Regions from separate parts of the Streptomyces sp. NPDC058231 genome, predicted to be linked through region 2. Evidence: riboswitches for the same ligand, from Rfam matches in the RefSeq annotation. Region 2 holds a riboswitch; each other region holds the start of a gene.
What was found. A riboswitch is a leader RNA that binds a small molecule or an ion and turns the genes downstream of it on or off. The one in region 2 is predicted to bind cobalamin.

Region 1 (7,282 bases), on a different contig from region 2:
GGCCCGGTGAGCGCCCGGGAGGACCGCGGGGCCGGGCTGATGCGCCAGGTGCGGAAGACGGCCGAGGTCCTCGGTGTGCGGGCCGTTCTGCTGGCGTACTGGGGCACGGCAGCCCTCCTCGCCCGGTGTACGCAGCCGTCGGTGCGCGCTGGTGAATCGGTTCGACGCCAGGCGTAACCGGACGATCGGCAGCCAGTTACTCCGGCGTCGGGACGGTGCATTCCCGGTCCCGCGCACCCGTACGCCACAGGGAAGAGGAAGATCGTGACCGCCATTCATCCCAGGATCACCGAGGTCCTCGCGCACACCTTCAAAGTGCCCGCCGCCGAGATCCTGCCGGATTCCACGATGGACAGCCTGGAGATGGACTCCCTCGCCGTCGCCGAATTCGCCGCCATCATCAAGGAGACGCTGGGCATCCACGCCGACCCCGATCAGCTGTACAGGAACGCCACCCTGGCGGACATCACGGAGTTCATCGGCGCGGCGGCCGTCGCCGAGGTTCCGGCGAGCGGCGAGGCAGCGACGAGCAGCCCCCGATGAACAGGCCCGCCGTCGCCATCACCGGCCTGGGGATGATCACCCCGGCCGGCAACGACACCGCAACCACCTGGGCCGGGGTCTGCACCGGGGTCTCACAGGCCCGAACGGTCCCCTCGCTCCGGGGCTGCGAGATCGACTTCGCCTGTACGGTGTCGGGCATCGACCTGGACGAAGCGGTCGGCGGCCGCACGGCGTACCGGATGGGGAAGTACGTCAAGCTGGCCGTCCTCGCCGCACGGGAAGCCGTCGCGGACGCCGGACTCGACCCCGCCGTCTGGGACGGCAGCCGGGTCGCCGTGGTCATCGGCACCAGCAGCGGAGGGTCCGCGAGGCTGACCGAACAGGCGGTCGCGCTGGACCGTCGGGGGCCGGAGGCCACCTCGCCGTCGGGCATTCTCCTCACCATTCCGAACATGCCCGCGGCGGAGATCGCCATCGAGATGGGGGCCACCGGTCCCAGCCTGGCGCCGTGCACCGCCTGTTCGTCCGGCGTCACCGCACTGTCCACGGCCCGCGACCTCCTGGTCACCGGGCAGTGCGATCTCGCGATCGCCGGAGCCACCGAGTCGATCGTCTTCCCGGTCGCCATGACCGGATTCGCCCGGTCCGGCGCCGCGGCCCGCGGTGACGGCGACCCGGCCCTGCTGTGCCGGCCGTTCGCGGCCGACCGCGCCGGGCTGGTGATGGGCGAGGGCGCCGCCGTGATGGTGCTGGAACGGGCCGACGACGCCGAGGCCCGGGGCGCGGCGCCGAGGGCTCTGCTCGCCGGAGCGGGCGCCACCACCGACGCCCACCATCCGACCAGCCCGCTCCCGTCCGGCACCGTCGCCCGGGCAGCGGTCGAGGCCGCGCTGCGGGACGCGGGCTGGCGGGCCGAGGACGTCGAACACGTCAACGCGCACGGCACGTCGACGCTGCTCAACGATGCCACCGAGGCAGCCCTCATCGGCCGGGTCTATCCGCACCGGCCGCCCGTCACCGCCCCCAAGGGGGTACTGGGTCACTGTATGGGGGCGGCCGGTGCCATCGAGGCGGGGCTGACGGTCCTCACGCTCCAGCACGGTGTCGTACCGCCGATCGCCAACCTGGACGCCCCTGCGCCGGGGTTCGACATCGAATGCGTCACCAAACAGCCCCTCAGACTGCCTGTCCGGCGGGCCGTCAGCCACTCGTTCGGGTTCGGTGGCCACAACGCCGTGGTCGCCCTGCGGAGTCCTTAGCCCGGCGGGCAATCGGAGGGTGGGGGAAGGAGCGGGGTCCGGAAGTCCTTAGGGGGTTGCCTCCTGGGCCTGGAGGGTGTGTTCGCGGTCCGGGCGTCGAAGACGGTGCGGATGGAGCTCGACCACGGCGAGACAGACCAGATCCGAGTCGCTGAGCAGTGGCGGTCTGCCGGGGCATCGTGTTCGCCCGACCTTGTTGTCGATCTTCACGTACAGTGCGGCCAAATGGGTGTTCGGATCCGCGTTCACAAACGGGTCCTGGATTCCCTTCGCCCGTGCCAGGGGCGAACCGCAGGGCTATGTGTCGCGTGTGCGCGCCCTTTGGACGGGCCCAGGTATTTCAGAGAGGTTGGTGCCCTGGTGGAGGTAGCCGTCGAGAGCTTCGACGCGTCGCGTGGTGCGCGTTTGGCGGCCTACAGTGCCGTCTCCACATCGCTGGCGCTGTGCAGTGATCGCGAACTGCGCGACCTTGTGGATACGGCTACGCCGATGGGTTCTGGCATCGGCGGGACCTCAGCGCTGCTGGAGGTCGGCGGAACCCCGGTCTTCGTTAAGCGGCTGCCGCTGACCGATCTGGAAAGGCAGCTGGAGAACGTCCAATCCACGGCGAACCTCTTCGAGCTTCCAACCTTCTGCCATCCCGGCCTCGGGGTTCCCGGAAGCCCGGGATGGGGGGCCTGGCGGGAGTTGGCCGTGCACACCATGACGACGAACTGGGTGCTCGCACAAGACCATGAGGGCTTTCCCCTGATGTACCACTGGCGGGTGCTGCCGCACCCCGGGCAGGCGCTGCCCGAGCAACTGGCCGACGTGGAGAAGGCTGTCGCCTACTGGGGAGGCAAACCGCAGGTGCGCCACCGGATCGAGGCGCTGCGGGACTCCTCGGCGAGCGTCGCACTGTTCCTGGAGTACATCCCGCAGAACCTGCACGACTGGCTGGACATTCAGGTCAAAGCCGACGATGAGACGGCCGAGCAGGCATGCACCATGGTGGCGAAGGAACTTGAGGCCGGAACCTCTTTCATGAACGCCCGCGGGCTCCTGCATTTCGATGGCCATTTCCAGAACATCCTCACCGACGGCAAGCGTCTGTTCTTCACGGACTACGGCCTCGCGATCTCCTCCCGGTTCGACCTGTCGAAGGAGGAGGCCGACTTCTTCGCCGAACACCAGACCTATGACCGCTGCTACACCGTCACCCACCTTGTGCAGTGGCTCGTCACTGCCCTGTACGGGTACGAGCGGGACGAGCGCAGCGCGTTCGTGCACGCCTGCGCCCGAGGGGAACCTCCGACGGGAATCCCGTCGCAGGTCGCGGCGATCCTCACCCGCCACGCCCCGATCGCCGCAGTGATGACGGACTACTACCGCGAGTTCCGTTTTGAGAGCAGGCAGACCCCGTATCCCCTGGAGGCGATCCGCCGGATCGGCGGGCCGGACAGCTTGTTCATCATCTGATGGACCTGGGCGGCCAACAGCCGGGCTGGATGCGGGAGGCTCCGGGTGCCCTGATCCGCTTCTGCTGAACGGCCTGCCTGCCTTGCCCGTAGCCACTGCGCGCCCGATCGTCGTGACCGCCGCCGAACGGCACCGGCTCAAGAAAGCGGCCTACGGCCACAGGACCCCGCACCGTGACCGCCTGCGGGCGCAGATCGTGCTGCAGGCTGCCCGGGGGCGGGGCAACGCAGCGATCGCCCGCGAAACGGGAGCGCACCTGGCCACGTGCGCACCTGGCGGGTCCGCTTCGCCGACGGCGGCCTGGCTGCCCTGGCCGACCGCAGGCGCTGCAGCCGTCCACGACGCTTCACCCCGGTGCAGGTCGCCGAGGTCAAGGCCCTGGCCTGCCAACTGCCCGCCGAGACCGGCACCCCGCTGTCGCGCTGGTCGTGCCCGGAACTGGCACGTGAGGTCGTCGTCCGCCGCATCGCCGACTCGATCTCCGCCTCCACCGTCCGCCGCTGGCTGCGCGACGACACACTCAAGCCCTGGCAGTACCGGTCCTGGATCTTCATCCGCGATCCGAAGTTCCGGCCCAAGGCCGCCCGCATCATGGACCTGTATGCCGGCCGCACCGGCAACATGATCAGCCCCGAAGGACTTCGGGCTCCGGCCGGACTTAGCCCGGCCGGGGCACTGCGGCCGTACCCGCACCGGCGACCGCACCGCCACCGGGGCACGCGGAGCCGCGTGATAGCTTGCCGAAGCCAGTCAAACTCCACGTAGGGGTCAGGGAATCCGGTGCGAATCCGGAACTGACGCGCAGCGGTGAGGGGGACGGACGGGGCCACGGCCACTGGGACGCATCCACGGATGCCCCGGGAAGGCGTCCCGTCCGAAGGAACCCGAGTCCGAAGACCTGCTGGCAACTGCCGCCCGGTGCCGGGCGGCAGTACTCCGTACACCGGGCCCCGCGCATGGGCCCTGAGACGCAGAGGGACTCCGTGCCGTCCATAGCCAGCCCCGCCCGCACCGCTGCCCTGCTCTCGGTGGCGCTTCTCCTGCTGACCGCCTGCGGCGGCGGCACCGACAGATCCGGGGCCGAGCCCGCCGGGGGCGCAGGCTATCCGGTGACGCTCAGGAACTGCGGCCCCACCGTCACCGTCGAAGCCGCTCCGCACCACGCCGTCTCCGTCGACCAGGGGTCGACGGAGATCCTGCTCTCCCTCGGCCTCGCCGGCCGGCTGGCTGCGACCGCCACCTGGACCGACCCGGTGATGAAGGGGCTGGAGAAGGCCAACGCGAAGGTGGCGCGGATCTCGGAGAACCGGCCCTCGTCGGAGAAGGTCCTCGACCAGGAACCCGACTTCGTCAGCGCGTCGTTCGAGTCCACCCTCGCCAAGGGCGGCGTCGCTCCGCGCGAACAGTTCGAGGAACTCGGCGTCCCGACCTACGTGTCGCCCGCCGACTGCACCGGCAAGGACAACAGCGGCGGTGGCGACGGAGCGCGGACCGAGGCACTGACCATGGACAGCGTCTACCGTGAAGTACACGAACTTGCCCAGGTGTTCGGCGTCCCCGAGCGCGGGGACAGGCTCGTCGCACAGCTGCGGGGGCGGGTGAATGAGGCGACGGACGGCGTGAACGCCTCCGGAACCTCACTCCTCTACTGGTTCTCGGACTCCAAGTCCCCCTACCTGGCAGGCTGCTGCGGGGCACCCGGCATCATCACCAGGGAACTCGGCGCGAAGAACGCCTTCGACGACACCCACGAGGAATGGCCGCAGATCAACTGGGAGACCGTCGCCGACCGCAACCCCGACGTTCTGGTCATAGGCGACCTGACGCGCAAGGCCCAGACCGCAGAGAGCGCCGCCAAGAAGATCGAGTTCCTGGAGTCCGACCCCGTGACGAAGAACATGGACGCCGTCCGGCACAAGCGGTACGTGCTGCTCAGCGGACAGGCCATGAACCCGTCCATCAGGACGGTCGAGGGCCTGGAGCAGGTCGCCGCCGGGCTGCGGTCGTTCGGGCTCGCCGGGTGACGGACACCGAACGGCCCACCGCGGTACGCACGGTGAAGGCACCCGCAATCCACGTGCGCGGCGTCATCGGCGGACGGGGGGTGCGCGGTGCTGCCCTGTGGGGCGCGGGCGTCGCGCTGTTGGTGCTGTCCGTCGCCGTCGCCGTCACCATCGGCCCGGCCCGGATATCCGTCGCCGACGTCTGGTCCGCGGTCGCCGCCCACCTCGGCATGGGTGAATCGCGGCTCACCCCGATCCGGGACGGCATCATCTGGAACCTGCGCATGCCCCGTACGCTGCTCGCCGCCGTCTGCGGCGCAGGGCTCGCGGTGTGCGGAACGGTCATGCAGTCCCTGCTCCGCAACCCGCTCGCCGACCCGTTCGTGCTCGGTGTCTCCTCCGGTGCGTCGACGGGTGCGGTGCTGGTCGTCGTGCTGGGGGTCGGCGGGGGAGCGCTGTCCCTCTCGACCGGCGCGTTCGCCGGGGCGCTCTGCTCGTTCGCGCTCGTGCTCCTGCTCAGCCACACCCTCGGCGGCACGGCGGACCGGGTCGTCCTCTCCGGGGTCGCGGCCATGCAGCTGTTCTCCGCGCTCACCTCCTTCGTGGTGATGACGTCGGCGGACGCCGAGCAGACCCGCGGTGTGCTCTTCTGGCTGCTCGGCTCACTCAGCGGGGTCGGCTGGACCGACACGGGCGTGTGCTTCGCCGTGCTCGTCGTGACCCTGGTGATCTGCCTCGGGTACGCCCGGACCCTCGACGCCTTCGCGTTCGGTCAGGACGCCGCTGCCACGCTCGGGGTCCGTGTCGCCCGCACCCGGATCGTGCTGCTCTGCACGACCGCACTGCTGACCGCCGCGCTCGTCAGTTCGGCGGGCGCCATCGGCTTCGTCGGGCTGGTACTGCCGCACGCCGCCCGGGCGATCACCGGCTCCGGACACCGGCGGCTGCTGCCCGTCACCGCGCTCGCCGGGGCGGTCTTCCTGGTCTGGGTCGACACCCTCGCGCGGACCGTCCTCGACCCGCAGGAGGTGCCGGTGGGTGTCGTCACCGCCCTCATCGGCGTACCCGCGTTCGTCCTCGTCCTCCATCGCACCCGGAGGGTGGCATGAACCCCATCACCGGCACGCGCCACGGCGCCGCCGGCCTGCGCGCGGAACGGGTCTCCCGGGAGGCGGGCGGCCGCCTCGTCCTGGACGGGGTCACCCTCACCCCGCCGCCCGGCGCCACCGTCGGACTGCTCGGACCGAACGGTTCCGGCAAGTCCACACTGCTACGGGTGCTCGCGGGGACGCTCGTGCCGGCGGCGGGTGCGGTCACGCTCGACGGCGAGCCGCTCGCCGCGATCGGCCGACGCACCGTGGCCCGGCGGGTCGCCGTCGTCGACCAGCATGCCGTCACCCAGGTCGAACTGAGCGTCGGGGACGTCGTGGCACTCGGACGCATCCCGCACCGCCGCGCCTGGTCCGCGCCGACCGGCGCGGACCACGACGCGATTCGCGAGGCGCTGGAGCGCACCGGTCTCACCGACCGGCGGGACCAGTCCTGGCACACGCTCTCCGGAGGCGAGCGCCAGCGTGTCCAGATCGCCCGGGCGCTCGCCCAGCAACCCCGCGAACTGCTGCTGGACGAGCCGACGAACCATCTCGACATCCAGCACCAGTTGGAGCTGCTGTCGCTGATCACCTCACTGCCCGTCACCGTCGTCGTCGCCCTGCACGACCTCAACCTGGCCGCGATGTTCTGCGACCGGATCGTCGTCCTGAAGGAAGGGCGGGTGGTGGCCGCCGGCACTCCGGCGGAGGTGATCACCGAGGTCCTGATCGCGGACGTCTACCGGGTACGGGCGGTGGTCACCCGGGACGGTCCGGACGGGCGGCCTTCGGTCCGCTTCCTGCCCGGCCCGGCGGATTAGGGCCCGCCGCCGGTTCCCGCGTCCGACGACGCACCCTCAGAGGAAAGCGCCCCTCAGCCTCGCCACGGCGCGTCGTAATGCCGGTAGAGCTCCTCCTCCTCGGAGACGGTGAGATGAGCGTCCGCGTCCACCCTGGGGGCGTCCTT
Region 2 (7,282 bases):
AGTTCACCGGCCGGGTGGGTCGTGGGGTCGGTGAGGGTGGTCAGCAGCCGGTAGTGACCGGTGCGGACCCCGCGGGACGTTGCGATGGTGATCTCGGCGTCGATGACCCGCACGGTCAGTGCTCCGAGCCGGGCCAGGAACGAGCCGTCGCGCAAGCGGGCCACCGCGGGCAGTTTCCTCCCGGACTTGCACCGCACCAGCAGGTGGGCGCCGGTGGCAGCCAGGCGGTTCAGCAGATCGGCGGCGGCGAAATTCCGGTCACCCAGCAGCAGCATCCCGGCACGCAGATCGCCCGCCAGCCGGCCCGCGTACTGAAGCTCGCCGGTGGTCGCCGGGCCGAACACCGCCCCGATCACCGACCGGTTCCCGCAGGCCACCAAAGCCGCCAGCCGGACCTGCGGATAGCCCCCGGCCCCGCTGTTGCACCGCTGTTTGGCGAACACCGTGAGATTCTCCGGCGTGTCCGGCACCGGCAACAGCGTGCCGTCGACCGCCACGGCCAGCAGCCCACGCCACCGCACCTGAACCGCCGTCGTGGCCACCGGGCCACGCACCAGGTCGAACAGCGCCTTCATCGGCGCCGCCCCCAGACGCTGACGGGCCTGCCGTAACGCACTGCCGCTGGGCCTGACGGGCGACAGCCCGGCCAGACCCGCGCACAACCGGTCAAAGACCTGCCGGTAGCCCAGCTCGGCGAACAACGCCCCGGCCAGCAGCAGATACACCGTGACCCGGGCCGGCATCAGCCGAACCCGCCGATCGAGCGCCCGGGTCTCCGCCGGCACCTCGTCGACCATCTCGAACGGCATGATCCGGGTCAACTCACCGATATGCCCCGGCGCGAACACCCCGGCCGCTATCCCGACCGGCCCTGTTATGGCAGCCTGTTCCAACAGCGGAGCTCCTGTAGTGAGGATGTCTTGGAGGACAAACCTCTTCTACAGCAGCTCCGCTGCCTCGTTCACCAGCCTTGACGAACAACCCCCACCCTTAACTGAACGGCGTCGGGTCTAGAAGTCGTCGTCGAACGCGACCGAGCCCTCCACCGCCACCTGGTACGCCGACGGACGGCGCTCGAAGAAGTTCGTCAGCTCCTGGACGCCCTGCAGCTCCATGAACGAGAACGGGTTCTCGGAGCCGTAGACCGTCGGGAATCCGAGCCGGGCGAGCCGCTGGTCGGCGACGCACTGCAGGTACTCGCGCATCGACTCGGTGTTCATGCCCGGCAGACCGTCGCCGCACAGGTCACGGCCGAACTGCAGCTCCGCGTCGACGGCCTCCTTCAGCATGTCGGTGACCTGCTGCCGGAGTTCGTCGTCGAAGAGGTCGGGCTCCTCCTTGCGGACGGTGTCGACGACCTCGAACGCGAAGTTCATGTGCATCGTCTCGTCACGGAAGACCCAGTTGGTCCCCGTGGCGAGACCGTGCAGCAGGCCGCGCGAGCGGAACCAGTAGACGTATGCGAACGCGCCGTAGAAGAACAGCCCCTCGATGCACGCCGCGAAGCAGATCAGGTTCAGCAGGAAGCGACGGCGGTCGGCCTTCGTCTCCAGCCGTTCGATCTTCTCCACCCCTCCTTGCCCGTCCAGGGCGGCCATCCACTTGAAGCAGAACTGCGCCTTCTCGCGGATGGACGGGATCTCCTCGACCGCGTCGAACGCTGCCGCGCGGTCGTCCGGGTCGGGCAGATACGTGTCGAGCAGCGTCAGATAGAACTGGACGTGCACGGCCTCCTCGAACAGCTGCCGCGACAGGTACAGCCGGGCCTCGGGGGAGTTGATGTGCTTGTACAGCGTCAGCACGAGGTTGTTCGAGACGATCGAGTCACCCGTCGCGAAGAAGGCGACGAGCCGGCCGATCATGTGCTGCTCGCCGGGTGAGAGCTTGGCGAGATCGGCCACGTCGGAGTGGAGGTCGACCTCCTCCACCGTCCACGTGTTCTTGATCGCGTCACGGTAGCGCTCGTAGAAGTCCGGGTAGCGCATGGGCCGCAGGGTCAGTTCGAAGCCCGGGTCGAGCAGGTTCTTCTCGGTGGTGCTCATTACTGGCAGGCCTCACAGGACTCGGGGTTTTCGAGAGAGCAGGCAAGGGCGTCCGCGTCGACGGCCGGCGCCTGCTGCACGGGAATGGGAACGGCGGCCGCCGTCCGGCCGGAGGCCGCGCGGGCGATGCGGGTGGCCGGCCGTGAGCGCAGGTAGTACGTCGTCTTCAGACCCTGTTTCCAGGCGTACGCGTACATCGAGGAGAGCTTGCCGATCGTCGGCGTCTCCAGGAACAGGTTCAGCGACTGGCTCTGGTCGAGGTACGGCGTACGCGCCGCGGCCATGTCGATCAGTCCGCGCTGCGGGATCTCCCACGCCGTGCGGTACAGCGCGCGCACGTCCTCGGGGATCCAGGCGAATCCCTGCACCGAGCCGCTCGCCTCGCGCAGCGCCTCGCGGGTGCGCGCGTCCCACACGCCGAGCTTCTTCAGCTCGTCCACCAGATAGCCGTTGACCTGGAGGAACTCGCCGCTGAGCGTCTCGCGCTTGAACAGGTTGGAGACCTGCGGCTCGATGCACTCGTACACCCCGGCGATCGAGGCGATCGTGGCGGTCGGCGCGATGGCCAGCAGCAGCGAGTTGCGCATACCGGTCTTCGCGATCCGGGCCCGCAGCGCGGCCCAGCGCTCCGGCCAGGCCGGCTCGGTGTCGTAGTGGTCGGGGTGGAGCACACCACGGGCGGCGCGCGTCTGCGACCAGGCGGGCAGCGGACCGGACCGCTCGGCGAGGTCGCAGGACGCCTCGTACGCGGCGAGCATGATCCGCTCGGAGATCTTGGTGGAGAGCGCGCGGGCCGCGGGGGAGTCGAACGGCAGCCGCAGCTGGAAGAAGACGTCCTGGAGCCCCATCGCGCCCAGCCCCACGGGCCGCCAGCGGGCATTGGACCGGCCGGCCTGCTCGGTCGGGTAGAAGTTGATGTCGACGACCCGGTCGAGGAAGGTGACGGCGGTACGGACGGTGGCGTCCAGCCGCGCCCAGTCGATGCCGCCGTCCACGACGAACGAGCCCAGGTTGACCGAACCGAGGTTGCAGACGGCCGTCTCGCCGTCGTCCGTCACTTCGAGGATCTCGGTGCACAGGTTCGACGAGTGGACGACGCGGCCCGGCTCGGCGGTCTGGTTCGCGGTCCGGTTGGAGGCGTCCTTGAACGTCATCCAGCCCTGGCCGGTCTGTGCGAGCGTCCGCATCATGCGGCCGTACAGCTCGCGCGCGGGCATCGACTTCCGGGCCAGGCCCGCGGCCTCGGCGGCCCGGTAGGCGGTGTCGAACTCGTCGCCCCACAGGTCGACCAGCTCGGGGACGTCGGCGGGCGAGAACAGCGACCAGTCGCCGTCCGCGTCGACCCGGCGCATGAACTCGTCCGGGATCCAGTGCGCCAGGTTGAGGTTGTGCGTACGCCGCTGGTCCTCACCCGTGTTGTCGCGCAGTTCCAGGAACTCCTCGATGTCCGCGTGCCACGTCTCCAGGTAGACGGCGGCGGCGCCCTTGCGGCGGCCGCCCTGGTTCACCGCGGCGACCGAGGCGTCGAGCGTCTTCAGGAACGGCACGATGCCGTTGGAGTGCCCGTTGGTGCCGCGGATCAGCGAACCGCGGGCACGGATCCGGGAGTACGAGAGGCCGATGCCGCCGGCGTGCTTGGAGAGCCGCGCCACCTGGTGGTAGCGGTCGTAGATCGAGTCGAGCTCGTCCAGCGGCGAGTCCAGCAGGTAGCAGGAGGACATCTGCGGGTGCCGGGTTCCGGAGTTGAACAGGGTCGGTGAGGACGGCAGGTAGTCGAGCCGGCTCATCAGCCCGTACAGCGAGGCGACCTCGTCCAGTGCGCGCACCGAGTCGTCCTCGGCGAGACCGGCGGCGACACGCAGCATGAAGTGCTGCGGCGTCTCGATGACCTGACGGGTGAGCGGGTGGCGGAGCAGATAGCGGCTGTGCAGCGTCCGCAGCCCGAAGTAGCCGAACCGGTCGTCGGCGCCGTCGGCGAGCGACTGCTCGACCAGCGCGTCGAGCCGTGCGGCGTGGAGCGCGACGAACCCGGCGGTCCGGTCCGCGATCAGACCCTCGCGGTGGCCGGTGGCGACCGAGGCGGAGAAGGACACCGCGCCCTGGCCTGCCGCCTCGTCCGCGATGGTGCGGGTGAGGAGACGGGCGGCGAGCCGGGAGTACGCGGGGTCCTCGGCGATCAGGCCCGCGGCTGCCTCGGTGGCCAGCGAGCGCAGCTCCGCCTCGTCCGACGCCGCGTTGCGGCCGCGCAGCGCGGCGGCGGCGACACGGCCGGGGTCGGTGTCGGGCAGATCGACGGTGAGGTCGGTCAGGGTTCGCAGCAGGGCGGTCCCGGGTCCGTCGTTCGTGGTTTCCGCGGACTCGGTGGCTGAAGCCGGATCGGCTGGCGCGATGGTCACGTGGTGCTCTCCCTCGCTCGGCTCTGGGCCGGCGGGAGCGGGGCAGCCGCGCGCGGGCATGCCCGGCAGAAGGAGGGCAGCACTGTGTGCGGCGTCCACCGGCCCATCCGCGAGGCCCGGACGTCTGGGCGTCCGGATCGGTCGAGCCGGACGCGCTGTCGGCAGGTCCTCGGACTAGCAGGGTGCGCATATGCGCACCGAATACACCGTTGCGGGACAGTTCCGGATTCGCACCGGATTTCCCTGCGGCGACAGCGAGCACGAGCATACATGTGGGGGCCGTCCGATGAGGCAGCCCCCACATGTTGTGTCGAGTCGGTTCAGTGGCTCAGGCCGTATAGGAGCAGCGAGAGGCCCGGAACGGGATGCCGGTCGTGTTCCGGTGAGCCTGCGGAGCCGAGCCGATGATAGATCCGGTGGGCGCCGGCCGTCGCCGACGGGTCTGATCGACAGGTCCGTGCGCGGACGTGTGCCGCAGCGGGCGGGGACGGCCGCGGGTCCGGCCGTGGGGAAACGGAACGGGCCGCCACGCCTCCCCGAGGGGGACGTGGCGGCCCGGAAACCACCCGTGGCGGATGCGGCCGTCAGACAGCGCCGCTGGGGGCGTCGCTGGGGGCTCCGCCGGGTGCGCCCACCGTGGCGGGCGGGAGCTTCACCAGGACATCGCGGTCGCCGACGTCGGCGGTGTAGTCGGCCGGTGAGGTCTCGTCGATGCCCACAGGGGCCTTCACCGCGTTCAGGACGAACGTCAGGACCACCGTCACGACCGCGTTCAGCACGAACGCCGTCAGGCCGATGTAGCCGATCTCGCCTATTCCGGGGATGTCCTTCGAGGATCCGCCGAAGTGCGCCTGGGTCGGGCTCGCGACCCCGTAAGCGGCGAGCGTCCCGTACACCATGCCGACCGCCCAGCCCGCGAGCAGCGCCCAGCGGTGGAACCACCGGGTGAACAGGCCGCCGACCAGCGCCGGGAACGTCTGCAGGATCCAGATCCCGCCGAGCAGCTGGAAGTTGATCGCGACCGTCTTGTCCATGGTGAGGACGAAGGCGAGCGCGCCGACCTTCACCAGCAGCGACACCAGCTTGGAGACCTTCGTCTCCTGGGCGGGGGTCGCGTCGGGCTTCAGGAAGTCCTTGTAGATGTTCCGGGTGAAGAGGTTCGCCGCGGCGATCGACATGATCGCGGCGGGCACCAGCGCGCCGATTCCGATGGCGGCGAACGCCACTCCCGCGAACCAGTCGGGGAACATGTTCTCGAACAGCTGCGGGATCGCCAGCTGCCCGTTGTCCACCTTGACCCCGGCGGCGATGGCCATGAAACCGAGCAGCGCCAGCAGGCCCAGCATCAGCGAGTACAACGGCAGGATCGTGGTGTTGCGCCGGATCACCTCACGGCTGCGCCCGGAGAGCGTCGCCGTGATCGAGTGGGGGTACATGAAGAGCGCGAGCGCCGAGCCGATGGCCAGCGTGGCGTACCCCCAGGTTCCCGAGGACCCCGGGGCGAGTCCCGCGACGGGTTTGTGGGCCGCTTCGTTGACGGCGGAGAACTTCACGCTCGCCGCGTGGAAGATGTCGTCGAAGCCGCCCAGCTTGATCGGGATGTAGATGATCGCCACGGCGATGACGAGGTAGATCAGCCCGTCCTTGACGAACGCGATCAGAGCGGGCGCCCGCAGGCCGGAGGAGTACGTGTACGCGGCGAGCACCGCGAACGCGATCAGCAGCGGCAGGTCCTTGACGAACCAGTTGGTGTTCTCGCCGCCGCCGACGCCCATCACGTCCAGCACCGCCTGGATGCCGACGAGCTGGAGGGCGATGTACGGCATCGTGGCGAGGATGCCGGTGACGGCGACCGCCAGCGACAGACCCTTGGAGCCGAAGCGCCCGCGGACGAAGTCCGAGGTGGTGACGTAGCCGTGCTTGTGCGAGACCGACCACAGCCGCGGCAGGAAGGTGAAGATCAGCGGGTACACGAGGATGGTGTACGGGACCGCGAAGAACCCGGCCGCTCCTGCCGCGTAGATCGCGGCGGGGACGGCGACGAAGGTGTACGCGGTGTAGAGGTCGCCGCCGAGCAGGAACCAGGTGACCCAGGTACCGAACGACCGTCCGCCCAGGCCCCATTCGTCGAGGCTGGCCTCGTTATCGGCCTTGCGCCAGCGCGCCGCCATGAAGCCGATGACCGTGACGGCCAGGAAGAAGAAGATGAAGACGCCGAGTGCGACGCCGTTCACGCCGTCCTTCATGCCGACGCACCCCCCTTGCGGGCGCGCTGGTCACGCTGCCACAGCTTGTACGCGGTCATCGTGAGAGCGGTGGAGATCAGCACCCAGGCCATCTGGTACCAGTAGAAGAACGGAATGCCTATGAAGGCGGGGTCGACCTTTGCGTACGAGCTCACCCAGAGCATGGCCACGAACGGCGCGACGAGGCAGAGGGCGATCACCGCTCTCGCGGGCGTGATCGCCGGCGGTTTCGTATCTGTTTCGTCTGGCATGTGGTGACTCCGTCCCCTCGCTGACCACCTGTTGTAATGCGCAGGAAATCTAGGCGAGGGTTCCGGCCACCGTCACCCCCTGTCCGCATTGCGGTCGTGCAACGGTGTGACGGATTCACACGGAGGGCCGCCGCCCCGGGGCCGACTCCTGACGCTCTGTCCGGTATGGGAGAGCGATTCGGTCGGGAGCCGGTCCGGGTGGAGTCAGTCGGTCGGCCGCTTCAGCCGGGCCACGAACTTGTACCGGTCGCCGCGGTACACCGAGCGCACCCATTCGACCGGTTCGCCGTGGCCGTCCAGGGAGTGGCGGGACAGCATGAGCATCGGCAGGCCCACGTCCGTGCCGA
Region 3 (7,282 bases), on a different contig from region 2:
GATCAGTTCGCCGCGGATCCGGTTCTCGGTCTCGGCGACCGTGCGTCGCAGCAGCAGCAGAAGGCCGGTGACGACGGCGGCGCGTTCGAAGAGCCGCCGGTCGGAGTCGTCGAGCCGCCCGCGCCGGTGCAGGACCAGACCGGCCAGGAGCTCCTGACCGGCGAGCACGGCACAGATCCACCGGCCGTCGCGGTGCACGGCGCGCGCCCCGGTCCGGGATTCCTCCGCGGTCTCGACGAGCCACCCGGCGTCCATGGAGTCGGCGGCGAGACCGGCGCCGTCGGGCCGGACCGCGGCCAGCGGGCGGCCGCCCGGGTCGTGGATGGTCAGCGGGGAGTCCAGCAGACCTGCGACGGCCGCCGCGACGTCCTTGACGTCACCGCCGCGCAGCACCAGGTCGGTCAGCCGGTCGTGCGCCTCCTCGGCCCGCTGCATGGCGGCCGAGTGGGCCCGGACAGCCGCGTTGGCCTCGGCCAGTTCGGCGTTGGCCCCGGCGAGTTCGGCCAGCGCGGACCGGGTGTCGGCCAGGGCGCGGGCGGTGTCGATGGCGATGGCGGCGTGCGCGGCGAGCGAGCAGAGCAGGGCCACCTCGTCGGGGCTGAACACACGCGGTGCGCGATCGGCCGCGAAGAGGACGCCGATGACCTTTCCGGTGCCGCCCCGGCTGGAACCGAGGAGCAGGGGCACGCCCAGGATGGCGACCAGCCCCTCGTCCAGCACCCCGGCGTTGATGTTGCGGGTGTGGCGGAAGCGGTCGTCGGTGCGGTAGTCGGGGGTCGCGTAGGGACTCGCGGTCTGCGCCACCAGACCGCCGAGTCCGTCGCCGAGCTCCAGCCGCAGCCGCTGGAAGAGGACGGACACCGAGCCGTCGGTCACCCGCATGTAGGTGTCCCCCGCCTCCTCGTCGGGGAGCGTGAGGTACGCCGTGTCCGTGCCGAGCAGCATCCTCGCCCGCCGGACGATCGCCTTCAGCACGTCGTCCAGATCGCGGGAGGCGGCCAGGTCGCCCGCGGTGTCGAAGAGCGCGGTGAGCTGGAGCTCGCGGCGCCGGTGCTGGCGCAGGGCGCCCCTGATCCGCAGGGCGGTGGCGGTGGCCGCCTCCACCTCCACGAGACCGTCCGCGGGCACACCGGCGGTCCGCGCCCGGGCGGCGACGGCGCCGAGCGCCTCGGCGGGGGCGTCCTCGGCCAGCAGGTCGAGGAGGCGTCTCAGGTGGGGCGCGGCGGAAGGGGGCGGTGCAGACATGGCGGGCCATCGTTCGTCGGGTGCGGGGGTCGTGGTCAGTTGGCGGTCCAGCCGCCGTCCATGGCGAGCGAGGTGCCGGTGATGTGCGAGGTGCCGGGTCCGCAGAGCCAGAGCACCGCATCGGCGACCTCGCCGGGCTCGATGAGGCGTTTGATCGCGCTGCGCTCCAGCATCACCTTGGCGACCACCTCCTCCTCCGTGATCCCGTGGGTACGGGCCTGCGCGGCGATCTGGTTCTCGACCAGGGGCGTGCGCACATAGCCGGGGTTGACGCAGTTGCTGGTGACTCCGTGCGGTGCTGCTTCGAGCGCGACCACCTTGCTGAGTCCCTCCAGTGCGTGCTTGGCCGACACGTACGCCGATTTGTACGGGCTGGCGCGCAGCCCGTGGACGGACGATATGTTCACGACGCGCCCCCAGCCGCGTTCGTACATGCCGGGGAGGGTGCGGCGCAAGATGCGGAACGGTGCCTCCACCATGACGCGGTGGATCAGCGCGAAGCGGTCCGGCGGGAATTCGTGCACCGGGGCGATGTGCTGCAGTCCGGCGTTGTTGACCACGATGTCCGCGTCGGCGGGAAGGGTGTCCACCGCCTCGGGGTCGGACAGATCGACCACCCGGGCCGTGCCGCCGATCCGCTCCGCCAGCCGCTGCGCCGCGTCGGCGGCCTTGTCCACGATGTACACGTGGGCGCCCGCGGCGGCGAGCGCCTGCGCACAGGCCTGCCCGATACCGCTCGCCGCCCCGGTCACCAGGGCGGTGCGCCCGGCGAGGGAGCGGTCTGCGGGCGGGGGGACGTCGAGCGCGGCGGGCCCGGGTGCGGGGCTCTGGGGAGTCTCCATGGTCGTCACCGTAAGGAGGTCGAAGCCCACGTCACACGGGGTCGGTGCACACACCGCCGTACGTCACCGTGGTGGTGGCATACATGGTGCGGCCGACCGGCGCCGCCGATGCGCCGGGTCCGGTGCCGTCGGCCGGATCGCCCCCGGCCGCCGCGGCGGTCACCGGCCGCCGGGCGCGGGCCCTGCCGCGCAAGGGCGCCGCCGCACACATGAGGACCCGAGGGGTGTCAGCCCGCCCCATGGGCCGGGGCGGTCCCAGCTCGTAGGTTCCGGCAGCAGTCCGCACGCCCGCACGTTCCGAACAGGGAGGCCCCCCGTGCGCCCATCGATCCTGCGACGCCTGCTCCGGCGCGTCGCGTCCACGGCCGTACTCGGCGTCGTCGCGGCGACGCTGAGCACCGTGGGCGCCGCCCAGCCCGCCACCGCCGCCTCCGGCCTGCAACAGGTCACCGGTTTCGGCTCGAACCCCGGCAATCTGCAGATGTACGAGTACGCCCCCGCCGGCCTGCCCGCGAACGCGCCCCTGGTGATCGCACTGCACGGCTGCACGCAGACGGCCGACGACTACTACACCAACTCGGGCTGGCCGAAATACGCCGACCTGTGGAAGTTCGCCGTGGTCTTCCCGCAGACCACGTCCGCCAACAACTCCCTCTCCTGCTTCGGCTGGTTCGATCCGGCCGAGGACGGCCGGGGCAAGGGCGAGGCCGCCTCCATCGTGCAGATGGTGGAGCACGCGAAGCAGCAGTACGGGTCCGACGGCCGCCGGGTGTACGTCACCGGGCTCTCGGCGGGCGGCGGGATGACCGCCGACCTGCTGGCCGCCTACCCGGACGTGTTCGCGGGTGGTTCCGTGGCCTCCGGCCTCCCCGCGCAGTGCGCCACCAGCCAGGCCGCCGCCTCGGGCTGCCAGACGGGCCCGCAGAAGCTGACCCCGGCCCAGTGGGGCGACAAGGTCCGCGGTTCCTATCCCGGCTACAGCGGCCCCTGGCCCCGGGTGGCCATCTGGCAGGGCGCGTCCGACTACACGGTGTACCCCGCGAACGCCACCGCGCTGCGTGACCAGTGGACCGATGTGTGGGGTATCGGCCAGACCCCGGCCGGCACCGACACGCTGCCCGGGAACACCACCCGGACCATCTACAACGACTCCTCGGGCAAGCCCGCCGTGGAGACGTACTCCGTCTCCGGCATGGGCCACGGCCTGCCCGTGTCCCCCGGCTCGGGCACCGGTCAGTGCGGTTCCACGGCCGCGTACTTCCTCAGCTCGATCTGCTCGACGTACTACACCGGCGTCTTCTGGGGACTGGACCAGGGCGCCCCCGGCGGCGGGAACCCGCTGCCGGCCCCCTCGGGTCCGACGGTCACCGGCGTCACCGGCAGCAGCGCCTCGCTCTCCTGGGGCGCGGTGACGGGAGCCTCCTCGTACGCCGTCTACCGCAACGGCACCGAGGTCGGGCGGCCCGCCTCGACGGCGTTCACGGACACGGGGCTGACCGCCGGGACCGCGTACCGCTACACGGTGGCGGCGGTCGACGCGTCGGGGGCGACCGGTACCGTCTCGGCCGCGGTGACGGCGACCACGACCGGCGGGACGGGCGGCGGCGCCTGCTTCACGGCGACCAACTACGCCCAGGTGGCGGCCGGGCGGGCGCACACGACGGGCGGCTACGTGTACGCCAACGGCTCGAACCAGAACATGGGTCTGTACAACGTGTTCGTCACCCACACCCTGAGGGAGTCGCCGGCGGGCTACTTCGTGATCGCCGACACCGGCTGCACGGCGTAGCGGGCGGGCCGGGTCCGCGGCCCGCCCGGCGACCACTCCTCGTGACAGGAAGGCGTCCGCGGGTCCCGGGTCCGGGACGGACCGGGGCAAGGGCGTGGAAGTGGTCCCGGCGGCTCCGGGACGGTGACGTACGTCGCTGTCCCGGATGCCCCTCCGCCCGGGGCGAACGGGTTACGTCCCGGTAGAGTGTGCGAGTCGTCATCATGCCCGTTCAGGGGGAAGCCGGTGCAAATCCGGCGCTGACCCGCAACCGTGAGCCGCTTCGAGCGGTAAGTCGGACTGCCCTGTCCGCGGTCGTGACCGGCTCGCGTCACCGGAGAGCCGGTGGCCGGCACCGTCGAGGCATACGGGGCCGGAGCCTGGTGCCTGAGCGTGCCTGTGCCCGGTTCCGCCACAGGAGAGGCTCAGCCCGCAATGACCGTACGCCGCAGCGCAGCAACGCTCGCCGCCACCGCCACCGTGCTCTGTGCGGCCGCTGCCCCGGCCGCGGTCGCGGCGCCGTCGCCCTCCCCCAGCCCGTCCGTCGCGCTGCCCTCCGGGCTGTACGGCACCAAGGACCCCACGTACGACGGGGTCTGGCGGCAGTCGCTGGCCTTCCTCGCCCAGCGCATCGAGGGGATCGTGCCCGCGACCGAGTCGGTGGACTGGCTGATCGCCCAGCAGTGCGGCAACGGCGCCTACGCGTCGTACCGCGCCGACGTCTCCAAGCCGTGCGACGCGAAGACCATGCTGGACACCAACGCCACCGCCGCGGCGGTCCAGGCGCTGGCGGAGGTCGGCGGGCACCGCGACATCGTCAACAACGGGGTCCGCTGGCTGAAGTCCGTCCAGAACGAGGACGGCGGCTGGGGCTACGGCGCGGGGTCGCCCAGCGACGCCAACTCCACCTCGGTCGTGATCGGCGCCCTGGCCCGGCAGGGCCAGCGGATCGGGGACATCACGAACGCGGGCGGCAGGACGCCGTACGACGCACTCCTCAAGCTGGCGATCCCCTGTGGCGGCAAGGACGGCGGCGCCTTCGCGTACCAGCCGGACAAGGCCGGGAAGCTCGCCGCCAACGCGGACGCCACCGCGGCCGCCGTGCTCGGCTCGATGGGCAAGGGCCTGGCCGTCGGGGACAACGCCACGGTCGACGGCAAGGCCCCGGCCTGTGTGAAGAGCGACGACCTCAAGCCGGAGCAGGCCGCCCGCAACGGTGCCGCCTACCTCGCGGGCGCCCTCGCCAAGACCGGCCACCTGAACCTGCCCCCGATGCCGGGCGCCGACGACACCACCCCGCAGCCCGACTTCGGCAACACCGCGGACGCGGTCGTCGCCCTGGCCTCCGCGGGCCACAAGGACAGGACTGCGGGTGCGGTCGGCTGGCTGAAGAAGAACTCCGGGAACTGGGCCGCGACGAGCGGCCCGGCCGCCTACGCCCAGCTGGTCCTGGCCGCGCACGCGACCGGCGCCGACGTCCACGACTTCGGCGGCGTCGACCTGATCCGTCAGCTGAACGCGAGCGGCCCCGCGCCCGCCGCCGTCGTCACCCCCAGTGCGTCCCCGGACGACTTCTCCGAGCAGGACGGCACCAGCGACGACGCCGGTCTCGGGGTGTGGTGGCTGGTCGGCATCGGTCTCGCCGCCGGCGCGGGCATCGGCTTCCTGATCAGCAGCCGCCGCAAGACCCCGCAGCTGTGAACCGGGCGGGGAGTGCGTCCGGCGGGCGGGCGGCAGCCGCGCTGCTGGCGCTCGCCGCCGTGCTGACCGTGCTCGGCGCGGGCACCGCCCACGCGGCCGGCTACCGCTACTGGTCGTTCTGGGAGGGCAAGGGGGCGGGCTGGGCGTACGCCACCCAGGGCCCGTCGCTGGTCCGGCCCGACGACGGCACGGTGCAGGGCTTCCGGTTCTCCGTGAGCGAGGACTCCCAGGATTCGGCGAAGCCGCGCCGCTCCCCCGGGTTCGCGACGATCTGCGCGGACACCCCCGCCAAGGACGGCAGCAAGCGGATCGCGCTCGTCATCGACCCCGGTACGGCGGCGGACGCCCCGGACGGAGAGACACCGCCCGCGCTGCGTACCGCGTGCGCGCGGGTCGCCCCCGACGCGAGCACCGCCGAGGCACTCGCCTCGGTGGCCAAACCGCTGCGCTACAGCAGCGACGCACTGCTCTGCGCGATCTCCGGCTATCCCGCCGCGGGCTGCGGCGAGCAGGTCTCCGGCAACGGGCACACCACCGCCGGCGCCGCCGCGCCCACCGCAGGCGCCGCCACCGGCGGCGGGCGCGGCGGCCCGTCCACCGGGGTGCTCGTCGGAGTCGGCGCCGTCCTGCTGCTCGGCGTCGCCGCCGTCCTGCAGGCCCGCCGCCGACGCGGATGACCGCCTCCTCCGGCGCGACCCGGCTCCGTCGTTCCCTGCGCGCGCCCGAGGCGACCCGCAGCAACGCCCTGCCCGCCGGAGCCTGGTGGCTGTGGGCCCTCGGGCTGGCCACCGCCGCGTCCCGGACCGGCAATCCCCTGCTGCTCGGGCTGCTGGTGGGCGTGGCCGGTTACGTGGTCGCGGCGCGCCGGACGGATGCGCCTTGGGCCCGTTCGTACGGGGCGTTCCTCCGGATCGGGTTGTTCGTCGTCGCCGTCCGGCTGCTGTTCTCCGTCTTCCTCGGCTCCCCGATCCCCGGTACGCACACGGTGTTCACGCTGCCCGCGGTCCCACTGCCCGACTGGGCGCAGGGCGTCAGGATCGGCGGCCGGGTCACCGCCGAGCAGGTGGTCTTCGCGCTGTACGACGGGGCAAGGCTGGCCACGCTGCTGATCTGTGTCGGCGCCGCGAACTCCCTCGCCAACCCGGCCCGGTTGCTGAAGTCACTGCCCGGCGCGCTGTACGAGGCCGGGGTCGCCGTCGTCGTCGCGATGACGTTCGCGCCGAACATGGTCGCCGATGTGGTGCGACTGCGCACCGCCCGCCGGCTGCGGGGCCGTAGGACCGGCGGGATCGGAGCCGTACTGCAGATCGGGCTGCCGGTGCTGGAGGGCGCGCTGGAGCGGTCGGTTGCGGTGGCGGCGTCGATGGACGCGCGCGGATACGGGCGTACGGCGCAGGTCCCGGCCGCCGTGCGGCACACCACGAACGTCCTCACTCTCGGCGGGCTGCTGGGTGTGTGCGCCGGAACCTACGCCCTGCTGGCCTCGCAGGGCGCGGTGTACGGTCTGCCGCTGCTGCTCGCCGGGCTGGTGGCCGCGATGGCCGGGCTGCGGCTCGGCGGCGCCCGCTCGGTGCGTACCCGGTACCGGCCGGACCGGTGGGGTGTGCGGGCCTGGCTGGTGGCCGGGTCGGGTGCGGCGGTCGCCGCGGTGATGATCCGGGCGGGCGTCGTCGATCCGGAGGCGTTGCACCCCGGGGTCGTACCACTGGCCGCGCCGGTATTCCCG
Region 4 (7,282 bases), on a different contig from region 2:
GACCGTGTTCCACCGGTGGGCCCCTTCGTCGTGTCTGCTGCCGTGCACTGTTCGTCAGCCGGGGCCGAGGCGCTGGTATGCGCCCCGGCCCTTCGGTCACTTCTCGGTCAGAGCGTGGGCAGCTCGCTGCGGACCGTGCGGGCTGCGGTGACCAGGTTCTGCAGAGACGCCTTGGTCTCGGGCCAGCCGCGGGTCTTCAGGCCGCAGTCGGGGTTGACCCACAGTCGTTCGGCGGGAATGGCCTTCAGTCCCTTGCGGAGCAGGGCGGCGGCCTCGTCGGCATCGGGCACGCGTGGGGAGTGAATGTCGTACACGCCGGGGCCCGCTTCGCGCGGGTACCCGTGCGCGGCGAGTTCGCGGGCGACCTGCATGTGGGAGCGGGCCGCTTCCAGGCTGATGACATCGGCGTCGAGGTTGTCGATGGCCTGGACGATGTCGCCGAACTCGGCATAGCACATGTGGGTGTGGACCTGGGTGTCCGGCCGCACGCCGCTGGTGGTGAGACGGAAGGACTCGGTGGCCCAGGCCAGGTACGCGGCGTGGTCCGCCGTGCGCAGGGGCAGGGTTTCGCGCAGGGCCGGTTCGTCGACCTGGATGACCGAAGTGCCCGCTGATTCCAGGTCGTTGGCCTCGTCGCGCAGGGCGAGGGCGACCTGCCGGGCGGTGTCGCCGAGTGGCTGGTCGTCGCGGACGAAGGACCAGGCGAGCATGGTGACGGGTCCGGTCAGCATGCCCTTGACCGGACGGTCGGTGAGCGACTGGGCGTATGAGGTCCAGCGGACCGTCATCGGTTCGGTGCGCGAGATGTCGCCGGCCAGGACAGGCGGGCGGACATAGCGGGTGCCGTAGGACTGGACCCAGCCGTGCTGGGTGGCGAGGTAGCCCGTGAGCTGCTCGGCGAAGTACTGGACCATGTCGTTGCGTTCGGGCTCACCGTGCACCAGGACGTCGATGCCGGTCTTCTCCTGGAAGGAGATGACCTCGCCGATTTCGGCCTTGATCCGCTCTTCGTATCCGGCCGTGTCGATCCGGCCCGCGCGCAGGTCGGCGCGGGCCGTGCGCAGTGCACTGGTCTGCGGGAAGGAGCCGATGGTGGTGGTCGGCAGCAACGGCAGTTTGAGGTGGGCACGCTGGGCGGCGGCCCGCTCGGTGTACGGCTGGGAGCGGCGGCTGTCGGTGTCGGTGACAGTGGCGGTCCTGGCCCGAACCGCGGGTACGTGGGTGATCGGGGAATTCGTGCGGGAGGCGAGGTCGGCGCGGTTGGCGGCGATCTCGGCGATGACCGCGCCGGTGCCCTGAGACAGGCCCTTCGCCAGCGTGACGACCTCGGTGGTCTTCTGCTTGGCGAAGGCGAGCCAGCGAAGGATCTGAGGGTCGATGTCCCGCTCCGGCGCCGTGTCCAGGGGGATGTGCAGCAGGGAGCAGGAGGCGGCCACATCGACCCGGTCGGCGAGCCCCAGGAGAGTGGCAAGAGTGGCCAGCGACTGCTCGTAGTCGTTGATCCAGATGTTGCGGCCGCTGACGACCCCCGCGACGAGCCGCTTGCCGGGCAGACCGCCGACGGCGGCGAGGTCTTCGAGGTTCGCGGCGCCGGCACCGGTGAAGTCCCTTGCCAGGCCCTCGACCGGGGCCTTCGCCAGGACGGGGAGCGCCTCGCCGAGCCGGTCGAAGTAGGAGGCGACGAGCAGCTTGGGGCGGTCGGCCAGGCTGCCGAGTTCACGGTAGGCGCGGGCGACGGCGTTCAGCTCGGCCGGGGAGCGGTCCTGGACCAACGCGGGCTCGTCGAGCTGCACCCACTCCGCGCCGGCGGCACTCAGATCGGCGAGTACCTCTGCGTACACCGGCAGCAACCGGTCGAGCAGGGTGAGTGGTTCGAAGCCGGCCGCCACCCCGGGGGCGGGCTTGGCCAGCAGGAGATACGTGACAGGGCCGACGAGCACCGGCCGGGCCGTGTGTCCGAGCGCCAGCGCTTCCTTCAGCTCGGTGGCCTGCTTGGCGGAGTCGGCGGCGAAGACAGTGTCCGGACCGAGCTCGGGGACAAGGTAGTGGTAATTGGTGTCGAACCACTTGGTCATCTCAAGGGGAGCTACGTCCTGGGTGCCGCGGGCCATCGCGAAGTACCCGTCGAGCGTGTCGGATTCGACGGCCTTGCGGTGCCTCTGCGGGATTGCGCCGACCATGACGCTGGTGTCCAGAACGTGGTCGTAGTACGAGAAGTCGCCGGTGGGTACCTCGTGGACACCGGCATCCGCCAGTTGCTTCCAGTTCGACCGGCGTAGGTCGGCCGCCGTTTCCCGCAGGGCGTCGGCCGTGACACGGCCCTTCCAGTAACCCTCGATGGCCTTCTTCAGTTCCCGGTTCGGGCCTTGGCGGGGGTATCCGTACACGGTGGCGCGTGCTGCCGCGGCCACGGTCTTGTTGTCACGGAAATCTCCTTCGCGAGATGACTCCTTGAGATCCCGGAGACGGGACACGGACGCGAAGGGATGACGAACCGGACGGATCCCGCGCACGTGTTCGGTGCGGTCTCTCCGTCTGGTACGTACGCCGACCCGCCCACGAGGTCACCGGGATGTCCGTACGCGATCGGTCGCGTACGGGCAACGGGCAGGTCTTCGGACTCGCGGGCACATCTGCCGAGGCAGATTCCTACTGACCGTCGCTTCCCAGATCCGACCGGATCCAGTGCGTATGACGGCGGTCGTTCCCACTCACCGCTGCGGGGCAGTCCCGGATTCCCACCGGGTTCCCTCTTACGAAGCATCCCGTCTGGCGGACGGGGCGAACCAGTTGCACGCGGCAGCCTACGGGGCCGAGCAGGGAAGCATCGGGTCACGTCCATCATTCGGATGACGAGGTGAGATGCGCCAGGCCTTTCCGGGAGTGGCGGACCTGCGTGACGCCGACCTGAGCACGGCTTTCCTGGGAGGTGGTTTCCTCGGGTGCGTCCTGCTCAGTGGAGCGGGCCGGAGCGGCGTGCACCTCGGAGGCGCAGACAGATGCGTTGTCCACCAGCGCCGACAGGTCTTACCGGTTCGTCGCCACTCGTGGTCCGAATGGCTGAGGGCGCGATGCGGAGTCGTTGCAGGAGGCAGGCCCCTGAGTCCGCAGCGGCCGCACCGAACCGCCCTTCTGAGCCTCCGGCCTTCCGAGATGAAGGTGCCCCCTCATCGACGTGGGGCTGCTCCAGCCGTAGATCGCTTCCCTGCTGGACGCGGCCCAACGGTCGGTCCGCGCCGCCCTCAAGGCGCTGCGCGACAGCAGGGGCGGTCGACCACCGCCACGCGCGCTCCCAAATGCCGATCTACGGCTGGAGTACCAGTACTCCAGCCGTAGATCGTGATCACATGCGAAGGCGGCGCCAACAGCTCCTGTGCCGAAACTGTTCCGGCACAGGAAGTTGCCGGCCTCAGGTGCCACACGGCCAAGGAGTGCGGCCGGGATGCCGTGACCCGCAGGCGGCGGGCTCAAGCGGTGGCCGATATCAGCGTCGGCCGGCCGCCCAGTGCAGCGGAGAAGGCGTCCGTGACCTGGGCCAGGGCGTGGGCGGACGCCGGTGCGAAGGTCGGTGCGCCGTCATCGCCGACGGTGATGTCCTTGTCGAGCGTGAACCAGCCTTGCACGATGTGCGCGGCACCCATGGAGCTGAGCACCGGGCGCAGTGCGTAGTCGATGGCCAGGACGTGCGCCGTGCTCCCGCCGGTGGCCAGCGGCAGCACCGTCTTGCCGGCCAGGGCGTACTGCGGGAGCAGGTCGAGCAGCGACTTCAGCAGACCCGAGTAGGCGGCCTTGTAGACGGGTGTACCGATCACCACGCCCTCCGCCTCCTCGAACAGGGCCGCGGCACGGGCGATGGCCGGGTTCCGGACGTCGGCGCCGAGCAGCGCATCGGCGGGCAGGGTGCGGACCGCCAACGAGGTCACCTCGTGACCCTGCTGCCGGAGCCGGTCGTCCAGGTGGCACAGGAGTCGCGCTGTACGGGAGGTGGCGGAGGGGCTTCCGGAGACGGACAGGATGGTGGCCATGCGTGGACCTTCCGGGATCGGGTTTCAAGCGGATTCATAAGTGCCTGATGGACAGGGGGAGTTGGGCGGTGCCTCCTTCGGGCCTCACAGCGCCGGTGGGCGACCTGACGCGACGGACCGTGGCAACCGACGCAAGGGCGCGGGAGCCGTGCAGCGCGCGGGGGTCACCAGGCGCTCGCTGCCACCGAGACCGCCGGTACCAGATCCGTCCGCAGCGCCTCCAGGAACGTGACGATCTCAGCGGCCACCGAGCGGTGCTGCAGGTCGTTCAGGACATCGTGATGAGCGTCGCGGACCACCGACAGCCGGGCACAGGCCAACGACTTCGCCACCCGGGCAAGCGCGTCGCGGTCCGCCAGCGGATCGGCGCCGCCGGTCAGGAGTAGTGCTGGTACCCGGATGTCACTCTCGTACGCCGCCGCGAGGATCCCGTCCGGAACCGCGTTGTCGAGCGACCCTCTCCGCACCTGGGGGTCGTCGGCGAGCGTCACTCGGTGGGCGGGACAGGAGGTGCGGACGTCGAGTTCGTGGTCCCATGGGCCGGACACGGTGGCGGTTCGGCCGGGGAGCCCCGCGAGGACGACGGCATCCGGCTGCCGGGCCGCCGGGATCTGCGCTCGGCCGAGGAGCGCGGCGATCGCGACGGCTCCAATGTCCGCTCCGACCAGGACGACGGGGCGGACCACACCGTCGTCGGCCGCGGCGCCGTCGACGGCGTCGGCGAGTTCTGCGCCGAAGCGGATCAGGGAAGCGGTGACGTCGTCGGCGTCGATGTCCGGGGCGTCGGTGACACGGACACGATAGGCGTCGGCGGCGAGCCGTCTGCCGAGCCGGGTATATGTCGCCCGGGTCTCCCCCCGTCCGGGCACCACGATGATCGTGCCCCGGGTGCGCAGGCCCTCGGGGCCGTGGTGGTCGGTGTAGTCGGTCATCTCAGACTCCTGCGGAATCGGACTCGGGCACGAATGCGGACCCGGGCTTGAGCGTGGGCTTCCAGCCCAGGGCGGGCGCCACCTCGGTCGCGATGAGCTCGAGAGCGCGGATCGCGGCGTCGTGGTCGGGGATGGCGGGGTTGAACTGGGTGATCAGGTCCGTCGCGACGGGCAGGACCTTCTCCTGCCGAAGCGCCTCGACGATCTCCTCGGGGGAGCCGTAGAAACTGTGGAAACGTCGTAGCGCCTCGTCGGCGTCCACGCCTTCGGGGAATGCGCCGCTCTGCGCCATGCGCAGTGCCGCCCGGTGGACGTCGCCGCCGATCTGGCGGAGCGCCGTGCGCCTGTCCTTCGCCGGGAACACGAACCGGGACAGCCCGATACGCGGGCGTCGCGGCTGCTCCCAGGCGGCGAGGTACGCGTCCGCCCATGGGCGTTGGACCTCGTCGGTCGGGGCGTCGAATCCGTACGCGGCCCGGTTGAGCAGCAGGTTCGAGCCGCCTCCGGCGGCGTAGGCCGCTCCCCGCCCGCTGAACGCTCCCTGCCAGATCCGGCCGGTGAAGTCGCCGGTCGCCGGCTGTATGCGGAAGCCGGGCGTACGCACCTCCTCACCGGCCAGCGCCTCGCGCAGGACGTCGAGATGGGCGCTGGTCAGTTCGCGTCTACGGGTGGCGTCCAGGCCGAACGCGGCGTACTCCAGCTCGCTGGAGCCGCTGCCCACGCCGATCTCGACACGGCCGCCGCTGAGCGTGTCGACGGTGGCGACGTCCTCTGCCAGGCGAACGGGGTCCTCCAGGGGCAGGACCGTGACTGCGGTGCCGAGACGGATCCGGGTGGTCCGTGCCGCGGCGTGGGCGAGGAAGGTCCACGGTGAGGACAGCCCGCCCCCGCCCAACGGGACGTGGTGCTGGGCGACCCATCCGATGTCGAAGCCGAGTTCGTCGGCGGCGACGAAGAGTTCCTGGGCGTTGTGGTAGGTCCGGGCCGGGTCGTCGTCGCGGCCCTGGACGTGGGTGAGGAAGCCGAGCCGGAAGCGTGGTGTCCCGGTGGTCATGGGGCGGTCGCCTTTCGAGGTCGGGCCGTCACGCCGGCGATGCGGGGCCGGTCCGCCGGCGCCCTGCCGGGGATGCGCCCCTGGACTCGGTCGAGGACTGTGGCGGCGCCCGGCTCAGGGCGCCGCGCACCGCGCCGGTCGACGTGCTGGTCGGGACGTATCAGGACGTTGTCGGTGCCGTGGGTCTCGCGGATACGGGCGGCCGGCTCGATCGTCGCCGCGAGGCCGACCGGACCCGAGCCGGCGATCGGTGCGTCCGCCGCTGTGGGCGGGACCGCGACGGAAAACCGGTCGGTACGGACATCGCGTCCACCCGTTGCCGTCAGTCCGGTCATGTCCGGGCCCTCAGCCGTTCGCGAGCCGGCGCTCGCTGGTGTGGCGGTTGACGGGGACCGGCAGGCCGAGATTGCCCCGCAGGGTGTCGGCCTCGTACTCGGTACGGAACAGTCCGCGCTTCTGCAGGAGCGGGACCACACCGTCGACGAAGAGCTCCAGCTCGTCGTCGGTGCGGAAGGCGAGGTTGATGCCGTCGAACGTGCCCGCCTCGAACCACTTCTCGATCGTGTCCGCGACGGTCACCGGGTCGCCCACGAACGGCGACCGGCGGAACTGGTTCGCCGACTCCGCTACCTGACGAAGCGTCAAGTCTTCGGTCCGGGCCCGTTCGATGATCTTTGCCGCTGCTGTCCGGCCGCCCTTTTCGGCGAGGTGGGCGACGTCCGGGAACGGCGCGTCCAGATCGTGCGCACTGAAGTCGTAGGCGCCGAACGAACGGCCCAGCAGACCGAGGTTGCGGTCGAGGTCGTTGTCCTCCTCGAAGATCTCCCGCTCGCGACGCCTGGCCTTCTCGTCGGTCGGGGCGACGATCGGACCGCCGTGGATGAAGATCTTGATGTGATCCGGGTTACGCCCGTACGACGCCGTGCGCGTCTTGATGTCGGCGTAGTACTCCTGTGCCTGTTCCAGTGAGCCGCCCGGCGCGTAGATGCCTTCGGCGACCTGCGCCGCGAGGTCACGGCCCTCCGCGGAGACCCCCGCCTGGAAGATCACCGGCTGGCCCTGTGGCGAGCGGGAGATGTTGAGAGGTCCGGCGACCTTGAAGTGCTCGCCCTCGTGGTCGAGGGCGTGCAGTTTGGCGGGGTCGAGGAAGATGTTGCGTTCGACGTCCGCCGGGAAGGCGTCGTCCTCGTAGGAGTCCCACAGGCCACGGGCGACCTGGACGGACTCCAGGGCGCGGCCGTAGCGGGTGGCGTAGTCGAGGTGCTCGTCGA

Region 1: it holds a riboswitch for cobalamin, as region 2 does, so the genes downstream of both, ACFVXE_RS27295 (ABC transporter substrate-binding protein) here and ACFVXE_RS34950 (ribonucleoside-diphosphate reductase subunit alpha) in region 2, are expected to answer to the same signal.
Region 3: it holds a riboswitch for cobalamin, as region 2 does, so the genes downstream of both, ACFVXE_RS12515 (hypothetical protein) here and ACFVXE_RS34950 (ribonucleoside-diphosphate reductase subunit alpha) in region 2, are expected to answer to the same signal.
Region 4: it holds a riboswitch for cobalamin, as region 2 does, so the genes downstream of both, metE (5-methyltetrahydropteroyltriglutamate--homocysteine S-methyltransferase) here and ACFVXE_RS34950 (ribonucleoside-diphosphate reductase subunit alpha) in region 2, are expected to answer to the same signal.

Annotation. Positions count from the first base shown of each region.
Region 1 covers NZ_JBHVWN010000049.1:35,614-42,895, forward strand. The annotation lists gene ACFVXE_RS27260 (acyl-CoA dehydrogenase) at 1-10, shown strand, start outside; gene ACFVXE_RS27265 (hypothetical protein) at 7-177, shown strand; gene ACFVXE_RS27270 (acyl carrier protein) at 265-543, shown strand; gene ACFVXE_RS27275 (beta-ketoacyl-[acyl-carrier-protein] synthase family protein) at 540-1,763, shown strand; gene ACFVXE_RS27280 (hypothetical protein) at 1,812-2,012, opposite strand; gene ACFVXE_RS27285 (protein kinase family protein) at 2,124-3,221, shown strand; gene ACFVXE_RS27290 (helix-turn-helix domain-containing protein) at 3,486-3,986, shown strand; cobalamin riboswitch at 3,952-4,142, shown strand; gene ACFVXE_RS27295 (ABC transporter substrate-binding protein) at 4,205-5,245, shown strand; gene ACFVXE_RS27300 (FecCD family ABC transporter permease) at 5,293-6,333, shown strand; gene ACFVXE_RS27305 (ABC transporter ATP-binding protein) at 6,330-7,136, shown strand; partial or broken gene ACFVXE_RS27310 (PRC-barrel domain-containing protein) at 7,211-7,282, opposite strand, start outside.
Region 2 covers NZ_JBHVWN010000089.1:20,162-27,443, reverse strand. The annotation lists gene ACFVXE_RS34960 (IS4 family transposase) at 1-893, opposite strand, end outside; gene ACFVXE_RS34955 (ribonucleotide-diphosphate reductase subunit beta) at 1,011-2,042, opposite strand; gene ACFVXE_RS34950 (ribonucleoside-diphosphate reductase subunit alpha) at 2,042-4,438, opposite strand; cobalamin riboswitch at 4,581-4,719, opposite strand; gene mctP (monocarboxylate uptake permease MctP) at 5,023-6,684, opposite strand; gene ACFVXE_RS34940 (DUF3311 domain-containing protein) at 6,681-6,935, opposite strand; gene ACFVXE_RS34935 (GntR family transcriptional regulator) at 7,140-7,282, opposite strand, start outside.
Region 3 covers NZ_JBHVWN010000013.1:102,530-109,811, forward strand. The annotation lists gene ACFVXE_RS12495 (helix-turn-helix domain-containing protein) at 1-1,245, opposite strand, end outside; gene ACFVXE_RS12500 (3-hydroxybutyrate dehydrogenase) at 1,281-2,087, opposite strand; gene ACFVXE_RS12505 (hypothetical protein) at 2,119-2,373, opposite strand; gene ACFVXE_RS12510 (PHB depolymerase family esterase) at 2,404-3,876, shown strand; cobalamin riboswitch at 4,052-4,183, shown strand; gene ACFVXE_RS12515 (hypothetical protein) at 4,291-5,556, shown strand; gene ACFVXE_RS12520 (SCO2322 family protein) at 5,553-6,233, shown strand; gene ACFVXE_RS12525 (energy-coupling factor transporter transmembrane protein EcfT) at 6,230-7,282, shown strand, end outside.
Region 4 covers NZ_JBHVWN010000004.1:87,712-94,993, forward strand. The annotation lists gene metE (5-methyltetrahydropteroyltriglutamate--homocysteine S-methyltransferase) at 108-2,474, opposite strand; cobalamin riboswitch at 2,589-2,806, opposite strand; gene ssuE (NADPH-dependent FMN reductase) at 3,468-4,025, opposite strand; gene ACFVXE_RS04260 (alpha/beta hydrolase) at 4,190-4,957, opposite strand; gene ACFVXE_RS04265 (LLM class flavin-dependent oxidoreductase) at 4,959-6,011, opposite strand; gene ACFVXE_RS04270 (hypothetical protein) at 6,008-6,346, opposite strand; gene ACFVXE_RS04275 (NtaA/DmoA family FMN-dependent monooxygenase) at 6,357-7,282, opposite strand, start outside.